2 regions of the Saliniradius amylolyticus genome follow, and region 1 is predicted to be linked to the other one. Evidence: predicted binding sites of a transcription regulator. Region 1 holds the regulator's gene; the other holds the start of a gene.
What was found. Region 1 encodes FliA, which starts transcription of late flagellar genes. Its sites were predicted from a motif close to CTAAAGNTNNNNNNNNNNNNGCCGATA; they were not measured.
Positions count from the first base shown of each region.

Region 2: the regulator FliA is predicted to act here: its motif matches at 955-981, upstream of pomA (flagellar motor protein PomA).

Region 1 covers NZ_CP029347.1:842,831-850,948, reverse strand. Annotated here, with positions in the region: gene HMF8227_RS04005 (chemotaxis protein CheW) at 1-198, opposite strand, end outside; gene HMF8227_RS04000 (ParA family protein) at 242-1,006, opposite strand; gene HMF8227_RS03995 (protein-glutamate methylesterase/protein-glutamine glutaminase) at 1,058-2,173, opposite strand; gene HMF8227_RS03990 (chemotaxis protein CheA) at 2,192-4,384, opposite strand; gene HMF8227_RS03985 (protein phosphatase CheZ) at 4,394-5,143, opposite strand; gene cheY (chemotaxis response regulator CheY) at 5,177-5,560, opposite strand; gene HMF8227_RS03975 (RNA polymerase sigma factor FliA) at 5,609-6,334, opposite strand; gene HMF8227_RS03970 (MinD/ParA family protein) at 6,331-7,203, opposite strand; gene flhF (flagellar biosynthesis GTPase FlhF) at 7,200-8,118, opposite strand, start outside.
Region 2 covers NZ_CP029347.1:2,114,691-2,122,808, reverse strand. Annotated here, with positions in the region: gene ispA ((2E,6E)-farnesyl diphosphate synthase) at 1-594, opposite strand, end outside; gene xseB (exodeoxyribonuclease VII small subunit) at 596-838, opposite strand; gene pomA (flagellar motor protein PomA) at 1,122-1,883, shown strand; gene HMF8227_RS09855 (flagellar motor protein MotB) at 1,887-2,822, shown strand; gene thiI (tRNA uracil 4-sulfurtransferase ThiI) at 2,890-4,347, shown strand; gene HMF8227_RS09845 (ketopantoate reductase family protein) at 4,340-5,221, opposite strand; gene HMF8227_RS15195 (VanZ family protein) at 5,209-5,574, opposite strand; gene HMF8227_RS09835 (TIGR01621 family pseudouridine synthase) at 5,583-6,296, opposite strand; gene HMF8227_RS09830 (M16 family metallopeptidase) at 6,422-8,118, shown strand, end outside.

The sequences.
Region 1 (8,118 bases):
GCCCCCTCCTTCACCAGCCTGAGTCTGTGGCTTAGACTGCGTCTGTGGTTCTTTATCGGCCGCATCCGTCACCACCTTAGTCTCTGATTGCGCCGGTTTCAGATGCTGTTCGGCCGACTTCAGCAACCGTTCCACTGACTGCTGCTGGACCGGGTCAACCTCAGGTTCGGTCAACAGATCGCTCAGATAGGCCTGCATTATATTTTCATTCGCAAAATGACCGGAACTCACTGTTTACCACTCACTGTTCGATACTGGTTAATAGTCGCTCATAGGCAATCACACCACGGCTTTTCGGACAATAGACGGGCGGTGGTGTCAGAGCCTGGCTGGCATCGCGAAAGCGCGTATCCACCGGGATTACGCCGTTCCATACCTTGTCACCATAGGTCTGCTTCAGTCTCTGGTACGACTCTAAGGCGGCTTTGGTTCGCTTATCGTACATGGTCGGCACAATGGTAAACTGATATTCACCACTCTGGTTGCCACGCATGATCTCCAGAGTTCGCATCATACGATCCAAGCCCTTCAGAGCCAGATACTCAGTTTGCACGGGCACCAGGATTTGTTCACATGCTGCCAACGCATTGACCATCAATACCCCTAGCACCGGTGGACAGTCAATCAGTACATAGTCAAATTCGCTTTCTACCAGATGCAGTGCTTTTTTCAACAGCAAGCCCATACCGCTTTGCGTACCCATGCTGCGATCCAGGGTCGCCAGTGCCATGGTCGCCGGTAATAAAAACAGAGAATCCAGTTTCGTCGGGCAAAGGGCATCCAGCACAGTGTCAGACGACAGGTTACTTCCGGCGGTAAACACATCATAGACGCTGCCGGACAGTTCTTCCGAATCTACCCCAAAGTAATAACTCAGCGAGGCGTGCGGGTCGGTATCCACCAACATGACACGATAGCCTTTCTGCGCCAATAAGGCGCCGAGGGTGACCGTAGTGGTAGTCTTGCCCACTCCACCTTTCTGATTGGCCACCGTCCAAATCTTCATAGCCAATTTCTCTCGGCAGACTTGCCATCAATGGCAATACGGGCCTGCATATCAGCCAGACACCTTCATTTCAGCCAACACGTGCTCCACCACCTGGTCGATGGGTAAGTCTTTGGACGACAGTCCGGCACTCGCGACTGCCTGCGGCATGCCATAGACCACAGAAGTCTTCTCATCCTGAGCCCAGATAGTGGCACCTTTTTGCTTCAAGGAACGGCAACCTTCCCGTCCATCGGCCCCCATACCAGTCAGCACAATCGCCAATACATCGCCACCAAAAATACGTCCGAGCGACGCAAAGCTGAGATCCACACTTGGCTTATAGGTCACCCCACTGATGGTGGCTTCCTGAATGATCTTGATAGAACACTGCTGAGGGTTGCCTTCCATTAACATCTGAGTGCCGCCGGGAGCAAGATAGGCATGGCCAGGCTTGAGTACATCGCCCTGAGCGGCTTCTTTGACTCGGATCTTACACAGCCCATCCAGGCGCTCGGCAAAGGCCTTGGTAAAAGTACCGGGCATATGCTGAACCAATAACACCGGATAAGGGAAGTTCGCGGGCAGATTACTCAAAATTTGTTGTAGTGCCACAGGACCACCGGTTGAGGCCCCAATGGCAAGAACCTTATAAGACTTGCCTGACGCCCGTAAGGGCTGGCGCCGCTGCGACTCCCCGGAAGGGGTGGGTCGAGTCGTGTCAGGCCGAGCGGTTGGTGTCAGGGGGCGCTGCCGTAAACTGGCTCGGGGCCGGGAAGGCATAAAATGGCGCTTGCGCGCCAGACTCTTTACCTTCTGTCGCAAAAGAGTCACTGCCTCTTTGCGATCCTGAGCGATATCTTCGAATTTCTTCGGCAGAAAATCCAGCGCACCAGCATCAAGGGCGTCAAGAGTAGCCTGAGCGCCCTCGTGCGTCAGTGAAGAAAACATAATGATCGGGCGCGGCGACTGAGCCATGATCTTACCCACGGCGGTAATGCCATCCATGATCGGCATTTCCACGTCCATGGTGATGACATCCGGATCCAACTGCTCGGTAAGAGTCAGCGCCTCCTTCCCATTTCTGGCCTGTCCTACAACCTCCAATCCTGGTTCCTGATCCAAGATTTCCGCTACTCGACGCCGGAAAAACGTTGAATCATCCACCACCAGAACTTTATACGCCATTCCAACTACTGCCTTGTGTTATCGGGATTTTTTACCGTAATGCTTAACCAGACTGGGGATGTCAACGATCAGCGCAATGCCACCATCGCTGGTGATAGTCGCGCCGGCCATACCCGGCGTGCCTTGTAACAACTTATCCAAGGGTTTAATGACCACTTCTTCCTGACCGATGAGACTGTCCACCACAAAGCCAAACTGTTGAGTGCCTTGCTGCACCACCACTACATGGCCTTTGCTGCGGTCAATAGGTTCGGGGCTCGGATTACGCACCAACCATTCCCGTAGGTAGAACAAGGGAATGGCTTTGTTACGCACAATCATGGTCAGCTGACCATCCACTGTATTGGTGCGGCTCTCATCCACATTAATGATCTCGCTGACGGCACCCAACGGCAGAGCAAAGGTCTGTTCGCCAATCACCACCATCAAGGTTGGCAGGATGGCCAGCGTCAGTGGCACTTTGATGTCCAGACGAGTGCCCACATTCTTTTCAGAGTCGATGTGGATGGTACCATTTAACTGGTTGATCTTGGTTTTGACCACATCCATGCCCACGCCGCGACCGGAGATATCGGAAATTTCGGTCTTGGTGGAAAAGCCGGGGGCAAAGATCAGGTTAAAGGCCTCGGTATCCGACAGACGCGCCGCCGAATCCGGATCCAGAACACCACGATTGATGGCGATTTCTTTAAGTTTCTCCGGATCCATACCTTTACCATCGTCTTGAATGGTCAAAAGGATATGGTCGCCTTCCTGTGACGCGGCAAGCTTGACATTACCCATGCGCGGTTTACCAACGTCTTCCCGCTCGTCAGGCATCTCAATGCCATGATCAACCGAGTTACGCACCAAGTGCACCAAGGGGTCAGCCAGAGCTTCCACCAGATTCTTATCCAGATCCGTCTCTTCCCCTTCCAAACTAAGGGTAATCTCTTTCTTCAGGCTGCGTGCCAGGTCCCGAACCACTCGAGGAAAACGACCGAAGACTTTCTTGATCGGCTGCATCCGGGTCTTCATCACCGCGCCTTGCAAGTCGCCAGTCACCACATCCAGGTTGGAAATGGCCTTGGTCATGTTCTCATCGGTCACATTATTGCCCAGCGTCAGCAAACGATTACGGACCAATACCAGCTCGCCAACCATATTCATAATTTCATCCAGACGCTTCGTGTCCACACGAACGGTTGTTTCCGCCGGCGGAGCAGCGGCGGCTTTACGCTCTGGTTTCTTGTCATTGGTCGCCGGTTTCTTCACTGCCGGTGTGGGCTTCGGCGCAGGAGCAGGCTTGGGAGAGCCAGACTCGGATTTGGGAGACGGACTCGGCGCCGGAGAGGGAGAGGGGCTGGGTGCTGCCGACTTGTCCTCATCAGCACCAGGGCCTTTACCCTTACCATGCAGCTGATCTAGCAGAGCCTCAAACTCGTCTTCGTCAATCTCTTCATCACCCTCACCAGAAGATGTTGCCGCAGCTTCTTTAGTGGATTTCTTGTCAGGTTCTTCACCCGCCTTGAACTTACCCTCTCCATGGAGTTCATCCAGTAAGGCTTCAAATTCTTCATCGGTAATATCCTCATCACCGTCTTCACCTTTTTTCTCTCCGGATGGAGCCGCTGAAGCTGCCTCTTTTTCAGCCTTGGAGGGACCGCTGCCCGGACCGTGCAACTCATCCAGCAGCGCTTCGAATTCATCTTCGGTGATCTCATCAATGCTGTCACCCTCTCCTGCCTGTTCAGCGTTTTCAGAGGGTGTCGGCGCTTCCGGCTCAGGGTCGGGCTCGGGCTCTGCTGGCGCAGATTCGGCGGCCGCCTTTTCATCTTCCGATTCCGGTTTGCTAAGGCGATGCAGGGTGTCCAGCAATTCAGGAGAAGCGGGCTCCAAATCCTCTCTGGCTTTAACCCGCTCAAACATATCGTTGACAGTATCCAAGGACTCCAGGATTACATCCATTAAATCGGATGTCACCTGACGCTGACCGTTACGCAAGATGTCAAAGACGTTCTCTGCGCCGTGACAAATATCCACCAACTCAGTTAACGAGAGAAATCCAGCGCCGCCCTTAACGGTATGGAAGCTGCGGAAAATGGCATTCAGCAGATCTTGATCATCTGGGTTGTTCTCCAGATCCACTAACTGCTCCTGAAGCTGGTCGAGTATCTCGCCCGCTTCGATCAGAAAGTCCTGTAGTATTTCCTCGTCAACATCGTAAGCCATTTCAGCCCCCTAAAATCCTAAGCTCGACAGCAAATCGTCCACATCATCCTGACCGGTCACAACATCGTCGCGATTCTCGGCATCGATGATGGGGCCTTCAGCCTCTCTGGCTTTATCGGAATCAGACTCAGATTTATTAGCTTTTTCATTGACTTCCGGTTCACCAAATACAGTCAACATGTGAACCAGACTGTCTTCCACCTCTTTAACGAGGTCGATGACTTTACGAATCACCTGCCCAGTTAGATCTTGATAACCTTGAGCCATTAACACTTCGGTCATTAATTCGGTCAACTTAGCCGTGTCATTGTTCGACTGCTCCAGCAAGGCGTCCACCTTATGGCACAGCGCTTTAAACTCTCCCAGCTCAATGTCACGGCTCATCAGACGCTTCCACTCGGGCAGTATCTCACCGATATTCGCATTCAACTGCTCCACCATGGGCATACTCTTTTCTACCGCGTCCATGGTGGTATTAGCAGCCTGCTCCGTGGTTTCGATCACATAGTTTAGTCGGGTCTTGGCGTCGGGAATGTCTTCATTGGCCAGGTTGGCAATGCGGGCATCCAATTGAAAGTTATTCAATGAATCGTGCAGCTGGCGGGTCAGTTTGCCCACTTCGGCAAACAGCTCGGTGGAGTCCCGCAAGCTGATGGATTCCAACAGCGCGTTAGCTCCCTCATTATCGCCTTGCTCAAGCAATTGCACCAATTCCCTGGCTTCTTCCAGGGAGATGGGGGTATTGGATTTATCTGTCATCGGGCGTTCCTTATTCGGGTAGGAGGCGCCGGATTAACCCAGGCGTTCGAAAATTTTGTCGAGCTTTTCTTTCAATGTGGCTGCAGTGAACGGCTTAACGACATAACCGTTGACTCCGGCCTGGGCCGCCGCCACGATTTGCTCTTTCTTGGCTTCCGCGGTCACCATCAATACGGGAAGGTGCTTTAGATTATCATCGGAACGAATGGCCCGTAACAGGTCGATACCTTGCATGCCCGGCATATTCCAGTCGGTCACGACAAAGTCGAAATCTCCCTGCTGAAGCATTGGCAGTGCAGTGTTACCGTCGTCCGCTTCCTGGACATTGGTAAAGCCAAGATCTTTTAAAAGGTTTTTAATGATTCGTCTCATTGTTGAAAAGTCATCAACAACAAGAATTTTCATATTTTTATCCAAAACTGCCTCCGATGAGGATTGCACTGATTAGAATTAACATACTGCTTTCTAGGCGGCCTGCCAAGTTTGCATCCGAGTCCGCAAACGCAACATCGCCTGGCTATGAATCTGACTCACCCTGGATTCACTGACGTCAAGTACCTCGCCGATCTCTCGTAAGTTCAACTCTTCGTCATAATACAGGGACAATACTATGGCTTCCCGCTCCGGCAAAGTGGTAATCGCGTGGGCGAGCGCCTTTTGAAACGCACCTTGTTCCAGATCACGATAAGGCGTGTCTGCCTGGCGAGACTCTTCGGTACTGAGCACATCTTCTGTTACTCCCAGGTCCTCAATACCGATCATCCGACCCGCATTCACTTCATTGAGCATCTGGTGGTAATCATCCACGCTGACCTGCATTTTCTCAGCCACTTCCAGATCGCGAGCGTCGCGACCGGTCTCTTTTTCCACCTCGGAAATAGCTTCGGCAATAGCGCGGCCATTCTTATGCACCGAACGCGGGGTCCAGTCACCTTTTCGAATCTCATCCAACATGGCACCGCGAATACGGATACCGGCAAAGGTTTCAAAGCTGGCTCCCTTGGAACCATCAAAGTTTTTGGCCGCCTCCAACAACCCGATCATCCCCGATTGGATCAAGTCATCAACCAGCACGCTGGCTGGCAGTCTTGCCATCAGGTGATGGGCGATGCGCTTCACCAAAGGCGCATGCTGTTCGATCAGTTGACGTTTATCGTCTTGTTGTTGATAAGCTGCCGCTTTACTGTTCACGCCTTATCTCTCTGCATTTGGGGGTCGTGATTTACCAACTGCTCCAGGAAAAACTCCAAATGTCCACCAGCCTGCTCCGGAACCGGCCAACGCAAAGCCTGTTTGGCCAGGTTGGTAATGGCGACAGATGCAGGCGAACCCGGGAAGGCATCCACAATAGGCTGCTGCTTGCGCACAGCCTTACGGATATTTTCATCGAAGGGCACCGTGGCCACCAGTTCCAAAGCGACATCCAAAAATCGATGGGTTACCTTGGACAACTTAGCAAACAACTCCTGCCCTTCGCGCAGGTTTTTAACCATATTGGCCACGACCTTGAATTTGAATACGCCATAATCGCGATTCAAAATTTTGATCAAAGCATAAGCGTCGGTCAGGGAGGTGGGCTCGTCGCAAACCACTACCATAATGTCCTGAGAGGCTCGGGAAAAGCTTAATACCATGTCGGAGATACCGGCGGCGGTATCCACAATCAGAACATCGATTTGGCTTTGCAATTCACTGAAGGCGCGAATCAAGCCAGCGTGCTCTGTGGGGCTGAGTTCGGTCATACTCTGGGTGCCGGAACTGGCTGGGGCAATCTTGATGCCATGAGGGCCCTCTACCAGAATCTCATCCAACAAGCACTCGCCGGACAACACATGAGACAGGTTCTTTTCGACTCTCAGCCCAAGCATAACGTCCACGTTAGCCAGTCCCAAGTCGGCGTCCAGCACCATAACGCGCTTGCCCTGCTTGGCCATGGCGATAGCCGTGTTCAGGGTGATATTGGTTTTACCCACACCCCCTTTTCCCCCTGTGACCGCAATCACTTTAATCTGCTTAGGCTGATTCATTCTTCGTAAGCTACTCGCCTGATCCTCAATCATATTGATACTGCTGAGTTCACCGCTCGTTGGGTTTTGGCCGCTCCGAGCGCAAATTGTTTATAGAGTCTGGCCGCGCATGAGATCAAATATTTTGCATCGGCCGCCTTAATGTCTTCCGGCACTCTCTGACCATCGGTCAAGTAACTTACCGGCAAGCGCTGCTCGATCGCGACACTGACAGCTTCCCCTAAACTGTAGCACTCGTCTAATTTTGACAGAATACAGCCTTTTAGCGGAATCTGTCCATAGGTGTCGAGGGTGTGCGTCATAACCTGACGCTGGGCATTGGCAGCCAGCACCAGATAATGATTGATACTAGCATAACTTGACTGGCTCAATGTATCTAACTGTTTGATTAGGCGAGCGTCTCTTTGCCCGAAACCAGCAGTATCTATAAGCACCAGGCCTTTATTACGGAACTGATACAACAAATCGGACAGTTCTTCGGACGTGGCGGCCTTTTTCACCTGGCAACCAATGATTTTGCCATAAGTCGCCAACTGTTCATAAGCTGCAATGCGATAGCTGTCGATCGTAATCAGTGCCACCTTGTCACCGCCATGACGACGCGCGTACTGGGCCGCCAGCTTGGCGATGGTAGTCGTTTTACCCGTCCCCGTGGGACCCACCAAGGCCACCACGCCGCCATTGCGTACAATATCGTTATTAGAGGTGTGGATTTTATTGGCCAGCAACTTCAGCAAAAACTTCCAGGCATCTCGCTCTTCGCAATTGGGCGGCGTGTACGACACCACTTCCTCAGCCAGAGATTCACTGATGCCCATCTGTTTGAGCCGCTCGATAAGATAATCGTGTAAGGGGCGCTCCTGCTGACGCTGCTGTTTCATCAGACCAGAGACCTGAAACTCTAAGACATTGCGCAGCGAGGCCAGCTCCTGACGAATGTCGTCCATT
Region 2 (8,118 bases), 1.3 Mb from region 1:
CAATTGTGCGGGCATTATCAAGGCGGCCCGAATGAGGGCGCCGGTTTTGGCCAGATGCAATTGTTCCAGCTGCTCCAGGGTAACGGGCGTATTCGTGGCGGCCAGATCCTGAGCCTGTCCGCCACACATCCCCTGGTAGCCAGCGGCGCCGGTCAGGGTCTGCAATAGGGGCAGGCGTGCTGATTCAACCGAGACGCTCAGGGGTTCGTGGCAAAGCAGCTCAAAGGCTAATGTCTGTAAGGCATCACCGGCTAATATGGCAGTGGCTTCGTCGAAACGAACATGGCAAGTGGGCTGACCGCGACGTAAATCGTCGTCGTCCATGGCAGGCAGGTCGTCATGGATCAATGAGTAAGCATGAATGCACTCCAGAGCCATAGCGGGTGGATCTAAGTCTGCCTGTGTCAGGCCCAGCATATCACCTGTGGCATAAACCAGTGCTGGGCGAACGCGTTTACCGCCGAGCAACAGAGCGTGTTGCATGGCTTGCTTCAATCGGGGAGCGGTATCGGGCAGAGCGTCGAGACGCTCGGTCAACAGACCATTGATGCGCTGCTGATAATCTGCAAGAGCGATTTGCCAACTCACGGCCATCTTACTGTTCCGGCTCAAAGTCGACCAGGTTTTCTTGTCCCTGCTCGGCGAGCAGCATTTTCACTTTCTGCTCAGCCTGTTGCAGCTTTTGTTGGCCCTGCTGGGTCAATGCGATGCCGCGTTCGAAGCGCTGCAACGCCTCTTCTAATGGGAGTTCGCCTGCTTCCATCTGTTCGACAATGGTTTCCAGCTCTTGCATGGCTTGCTCAAAGGATAAGGTTTCAGATGGCTTGCTATTACTCATAAGATAAGATTACGACATCGAGGTTTAGAGAGGCCTGCATCGGCAGGCGGGACGCATTACTGGCGAACCTTACCCGAGGGTTATTAAGGGGTCAATGGCCTTTTTCTTTACCAAAGCTTTAGAATATTCTTAAGGTGTCGATAAATTGGTGAAGCAAGTCAATCAGTTAGCCGGTCTATGCCGAATGTTACTATTGATGCAAATTGGGGATTCCCTATCACTGCGGCTCTAGTATCATAAAGGCATAGTAGTCAGACCCAACCTGGGTGAAGTGGAGGATAGTGTGGATTTAGCAACCCTGATAGGCATGTTAGGTGCGATCGGTTTTATCGTGATGGCGATGATCCTAAACGGCAGTATTGAGATGTACCTGAACATCCCCTCCGTGCTGATCGTATTCGGCGGTACCCTGTTTGTGGCACTTAGCTCCTATACACTGGGCCAGTTTTTCAATACTGGCAAGGTTGTGGTCAAGGCATTTATGTTCAAGCTACAGCAGCCTGAAGAATTGATCATGAAGATCGTCGAAATGGCCGACGCGGCTCGTAAAGGTGGTTTCCTGGCGCTCGAAGAGGCTGAAATAGAAAACGACTTTATGCAAAAGGGCGTGGACATGCTGGTGGACGGGCATGATGTGGATGTGGTGCGGGCAACACTGTATAAAGATATTTCTCTGACCAGCGAACGACATGAGTTTGGTGCCTCGGTGTTTAAATCCATCGGTGAAGTGGCCCCGGCAATGGGGATGATTGGTACGCTGATAGGTCTTGTGGCTATGCTGTCGAACATGGACGACCCCAAATCCATCGGTCCGGCAATGGCCGTAGCGCTGCTGACCACCCTCTATGGTGCCTTTTTTGCCAATGTTATTGCCTTGCCATTAGCCAGTAAGCTGGAAAACCGCGCCGAACAGGAAAAGTTAAACCAGACCTTAATTTTGGATGGCATCGTCGGCATTGCCGATGGTCAGAACCCCAGGGTCATCGAAGGCCTGTTGAAAAACTACCTGGCGGCTGGCAAACGCATCGAAGAAGCAGAAGAGTAATTTATGTCCGATCCGCAAGAGAAGGAATGTCCCAAATGCCCCCCTCCCGGCTTGCCGGCGTGGATGGCAACCTTTGCCGATCTGATGTCGCTGTTGATGTGTTTCTTTGTGTTGTTGCTGGCGTTTTCAGAGATGGATGTGCTCAAGTTTAAGCAGATTGCCGGCTCCATGAAGTTTGCTTTCGGGGTACAAAACAAAATCGAAGTAAAAGACATTCCCAAGGGCACCAGTGTGATTGCTCAGGAGTTTCAGCCTGGCCGGCCAGAGCCCACTCCCATTGAGAATATTCAACAGGTCACCATGGAAGTGACGGAGCAGTCGCTGCGTTTTCAGGCCGGGGATGAAGATTCATCGGGAGGTCGTCAGAAACAGCGCGGTGAACAGCGGGGCGGGCAGTCGCAGCAAACGGCCAGTCAGCGAGCCTCGGCGTCTACTTCTGGTGCACAGCAACAGATGAACGAACAATTGAAGAAAGTGGCTCAGCAGCTGGAAGAGCAGATTGTGGATGGTGCAATTGAAGTGGAATCGCTGGGACAACAACTGGTGATCCGCATTCGCGAAAATGGCGCTTTCTCCGCCGGTTCAGCCTTCTTGCAACCGCAGTTTATTCCTGTGGTTCGCAAAATTGGGGGCTTGCTGGCCGATGTGCCGGGGCGCCTTGAAGTGTCCGGCCACAGCGACAATCAAAACATCTCTAATGAGCTCTATCGCTCCAACTGGGATCTGTCTGCTCAGCGGGCGGTGGCGGTAGCTGAAGAGCTGGCCCGCTCGGAGGGCTTCGACGAATCGCGCATGGAAGTGGTCGGCATGGCCGATAATAAACCTTTGGCGCCCAATGACACTCCTGAAGGCCGCAGCAGAAACCGTCGGGTAGAGATTGCTATCAGTCAGGGTGAACCCATGGAGTCAGAGCCAGTGTCGGTGCTGGAGCGACAGTAATGGTGCTTTAGGCGGGCGTTTGGCTCTGCTATACTCCGCCGCTTCTTTGGCAACCCCCTCCGGCACTATGAAACTGATCATCAAGCTGCATCCCGAGATCACCATTAAGAGTGACGATGTCCGTCGTCGTTTTACTCGTTTGCTCGAATCCAATGTACGTAATGTATTTAAGCCCTATGAGTTTAAGGTAGCGGTGCACAACCGTTGGGATAAGCTCGAGTTGGTGGCGGCGGCAGATACCCCTGAGCAACAGCAGCAGGTCCGAGCGCAGCTAAAGTGCATTCCGGGCATTGAGCAGTGCCTGCTGGTCAAGGAAAGCGACTACCAGGATCTGGATGATATCTATCAGCAGGTGAAACAGGTTTGGGGCGATAAGCTGGCTGGAAAGACCTTTGCCGTGCGCGCCAAGCGCCGTGGCAAGCACGAGTTTTCTTCTATGGAAGTCGCCCGCTATGTGGGGGGCGGTCTCAACCAGAACTGTAATACCGCTGGTGTTAAACTCAAAAATCCCGATGTCACTATCGAGCTGGAAGTGAACAAGGACAAGCTGCTGATCATCCACGAACGTTTTAAGTGTCTGGGTGGTATGCCCTTGCCGACGCAAGAGGATGTGGTGTCGCTGATCTCCGGCGGTTTCGACTCCAGTGTGGCGAGTTTCCAGATGATCCGTCGTGGGGCCCGTACCCATTTTTGTTTTTTCAATCTGGGCGGCCGCGAGCATGAAATTGGCGTTAAGCAGGTATGTAAGTACCTGTGGCAGCGTTACTCAGCCTCTCATCGGGTGAAGTTTATCGGCGTGGACTTTGAGCCCGTGGTGGCCGAGATCCTGGAAAAAGTCGACAACGGCCTGATGGGGGTGGTGCTTAAGCGTATGATGATGCGTGCCGCTGCACTGGTCGCCGACAAGCTGGCCACATCCACTATCGTCACCGGCGAGTGTATGGGGCAGGTGTCCAGTCAGACCCTGGCGAATTTGGATGTGATCAATAAAGCCACTGATAAACTGGTGCTGCGCCCGCTTATCGCCATGGATAAATCGGAAATTATCCGTCAGGCGCGGGAGATTGGCGTGGAAGACCTGGCTGCAGGAATCCCCGAATATTGTGGTGTTATTTCCAAGAAGCCAACGGTGAAAGCAATACTGGAGCGGGTAGAGGAAGAGGAAGCCAAACTATCAGCGGATCTGATCGAGCGAGTGGTCTATGCCGCCGATATGCAGGATATCCGGCGTATCGTTAAGGAAGCCGAGCATCAGGTAAGTAGCGCCGAAACCAGCAGCACCCTGCCTGAAGCGGCAGTAGTGGTGGATATTCGAAGCCAGGATGAGGTGGACGATAAACCGCTGAGCCTGGATGGTATAGCAATCGAGCACATTCCATTTTTCAAGCTGGCCACTCAGTTTGCCGAGCTGCCTCAGGACAGGGAGTATTATCTGTACTGTGATCGCGGGGTGATGAGCCAGATGCAGGCACTGCTGCTTAAAGAGCAGGGCTATAGCAATGTAAGGGTTTACCGGCCTAAGTAGCGGCTTGCTGGGCGTGGATAGCCTCAAGCACTGCCTGGTGCTCTGGGGTGGCAATGCCCAGCCTTTGCCCTTCCTGGCACAGGTAACCATTGATGTAGTCAATCTCCGTGGGCCGCTGCTGCATCAGATCCTGATACATGGATGAGTAATTATCCGAAGTTTGCTCGATCACCTCGGCCACCGCCCTTTCGAGGTCTTCATGTCCGCGAATGCCAAGTCCCTGCATTAACGCTCGGGCTTCATCGATCAGTGTTTGAATCTGAGCCTGATATTGGGGCTGACTTAGCTGACCATTGCGTACTTGGTGCAGGGCCGTCAGGGGATTGATCACACTATTGACGACTAATTTACGCCACAGGGCTTCACTGAGATCCTGATGCCAGTATACCGGACTTAATAACTCCTCCAGCACCGCATGCACCTTTTGCTCGCGGGACTGATTGACTTCGCTGACCCAGCTAAGATGAGTGTCGCCCTGAGCCGTCTGGGTTACTCTATGCTGCTGTTTATAAGCTGCTAGTCGAGTGATTCCCTGAATAAAAGAACATTCTGGCGCAAGGTGCCGGGCCTTCTCCAGAACACCCAGGCCATTGTGCAGTAAGACCAGAGTCTGAGTGCTGAGATATGGACTAACTTGCTCCAGCATCGACTGGACCTGATAGGCTTTCAGTGGCAATAGCAGTAATTCATCGCCCCGCAAGCTGGCGGGGTTTTGTTGAGCCGAGGGTAAGCGCAGGCAGGCGGCGTCCAAAGGTTGGAATTCGATGGACTGCTTTTGTCTGCGGGGTAAGACCCGATAATCCAGGCCATGCAGCTCGCAGCGGTAGGCCAGTACGGAGCCAATGGCTCCTTGCCCCGCAATCAGGACCCGCATAGCTTGCGACGCTTGATAAAGTAAACACTAAAAATCATCCCGTAACCTAAGGCAATACCCAGGCTATCGGCTAATAGGTCGCCCCAACTGGCACTGCGGTAGGGGAGGCTATACTGGCTCAGTTCCGACAGTACGGCGATGGAAAACAGTAGACCCACGAGCCACTGATCTTTGAGGCGCAAGCTGAGCTTCATGAGTACACAAAGACCCATAAAGTAAAGTCCGTGATGAAGCTTGTCATTACCACCCCTGACCGGCAGGTTGTCTGCTGGAGCCCAGAGAAGGGCGAACAGCAGTACCAGAGCTGCGATCAGCAATGCAAAAAAACCTTGATGTCGAATATAGCGGCGCACGGGCATAGTCAGTTGTTTTTAGATGTGGAAGTGACAGCGCCTATTTTGGGCCAGTGTTGTTGCCAGGGCAAGCGGTAACCGAGTGAATCAAGCTGCTGATTGAGTAAGTCAAAGTGTTCACCCGTCCTGGCTGGTTGGTAAAACTCATAGTCATGCTGTTGATAACGAAATCTCAGCGCATAGGCGTGCAGATAAGTACGATCGGCTTTGTGGCCACCGTATAAGTCATCGCCCAGGATTGGGCTGGACAGGCTTTTCATTGCGACCCTGAGTTGGTGGGTTTTGCCGGTGTGTGGCTTAAGCAAAAAGGCGCGCACACCGGGAGCCAGGCTTTGACTGAAAAACTGGGTAACCGCCGGAGCCTGACGTGACGCGGTCAACTTCCATTGGCCACGGCGAGCCTTTTCCATATCACCGATAATTCGCCCCTGCTTTTTATGTGGTTTCTGAGCGCTTAAGGCCAGGTAATACTTTTCGATTTGACGCTCGGCAAAAAGCTGGGCCAGTTCGGCGGCGGCCTCAGAATGCCGGGCAACTAGTAATAAACCCGAGGTCACCTTATCCAGCCGGTGCACCAAAAACCAGTCCGATTCGCCGGTTAACTCCGCCAATTCACAGACTAGCCCTGGGTTGCCATGCTGGCGGTGCATACCTAAGCCAGCAGGCTTGTTCAGCACAACAAAGTCCGGATGCTGAAAGATAAGATCGTTTTGACTGAGCACGGCCAAACAGGATGGTTAGCTGAAAACACCATTATGCCTTATCTGCTGGAATGACGGTATCCCCTTGCGTCGGAACGGGTTTTCTGGCTTATTAAAGCTACAGAATTTGTTTATTAAGGATCGATATGAAGTCTCGTTATCTTATCTTGATGGCGGCAATGGGGGCATGCTTGCTGGCCGGATGCTCACAATGGAACGAGGACACGGATTTACCGGCTGGCATGACGCTGGTCAAGCAGCATACCCCAGAGAATAAGGTGGGTATCGCCTACAATGAATACCAACTGGAAAACGGCCTGACAGTGGTTTTACACGAGGATCATTCCGATCCCTTAGTGCATGTGGATGTGACCTATCATGTGGGTTCAGCCCGGGAAGAGCCGGGCCGTTCGGGCTTTGCGCACTTCTTTGAACACATGATGTTCCAAGGCTCGCAGAATGTCGAGGACGAGCAGCACTTTGAGCTTATCACCGAGGCCGGCGGGTCGATGAATGGCACCACCAACAGCGATCGCACCAATTATTATCAGACGGTGCCCGCCAATCAGTTGGAAAAGGTCCTTTGGTTGGAAGCGGATCGCATGGGCTATTTGCTGGATGCGGTTACCCAGAAAAAGTTTGAGGTGCAACGGGAAACGGTCAAAAATGAGCGGGGCCAGCGTTATGACAATCGCCCTTATGGCTTGCGCTCGGAGACTGTCGCCGAGGCGCTGTATCCTCAAGGACACCCTTATTCCTGGCCGACCATTGGTTACACCGAGGACCTGGACCGGGTCAACGTGAACGACCTAAAACGCTTCTTCCTGCGTTGGTATGGTCCCAATAATGCGGTGCTTACCATCGGCGGCGATATTGACCGGGCTCAGACGTTAGCCTGGGTCGAAAAATACTTTGGCCCCATTGCCAAGGGGCCAGCGGTCGACCCCGCCCCCAAAGAGCCGGTGCAGTTGGAGCAGGACCGTTATGTCACTTTAGAAGACAATGTCCACCTGCCGCTGTTACAAATTACTTTGCCCACGGTACACCACCGCCACCCGGATGAGGCGCCTTTGGATGTACTGGCGGATATTCTCGGTGGCGGCAAGACTTCGCTGTTTTACAAGAACCTTGTGAAAACAGGCCTGACGGTGCAAGCAGCGGTGGGCCATCCCTGCCGGGAACTGGCCTGCGAGTTTCAGTTATTTGCCCTGGCTAACCCTCAGGCCTCGAAAAACCTGACCCAACTGCAGGAGGTGGTTTCAAAGACCCTGAGTGAGTTCGAACAACGCGGGGTGAACGCCGACGATCTGGCCCGAACCAAGGCCAGTATTAAGTCATCCACTATCTATGGCTTGCAGAGCGTTGCCGGCAAGGTGTCGGAGCTGGCGGCGAATAAAACCTTTGACGGGGAAGCCGATCTGGTGAAATACGATGTGGAGCGCTATGAAGCGGTAACCGCTGAGGATGTGATGCGTGTCTACCAGAAGTACGTTAAAGACCAGCCAGCGGTGGTGTTAAGCATTGTGCCCGAGGGGCAGACTCAACTGGCAGTGGCAGAGTCCAACTACACGCCGCCTGAACGTCCGAAAACTGAGCCAACTAAAACAGCGGGAGTTAACTGGCAGGCCCCTAATGATGACTTCGACCGCAGTCAAATTCCCAAGATCGGGCCTGCGCCGACCATCTCAGTGCCAGAGTACTGGAAGCAGAAAATGGACAACGGCCTGCAGATCAGTGGTCATTACAGCGATGAGACGCCCACTATTTTATTAAGCCTGACTATGGAAGGGGGACCTTTACTGGAGTCCCGCGAGCAAGCGGGACTGGCATCGCTCACCGCGCG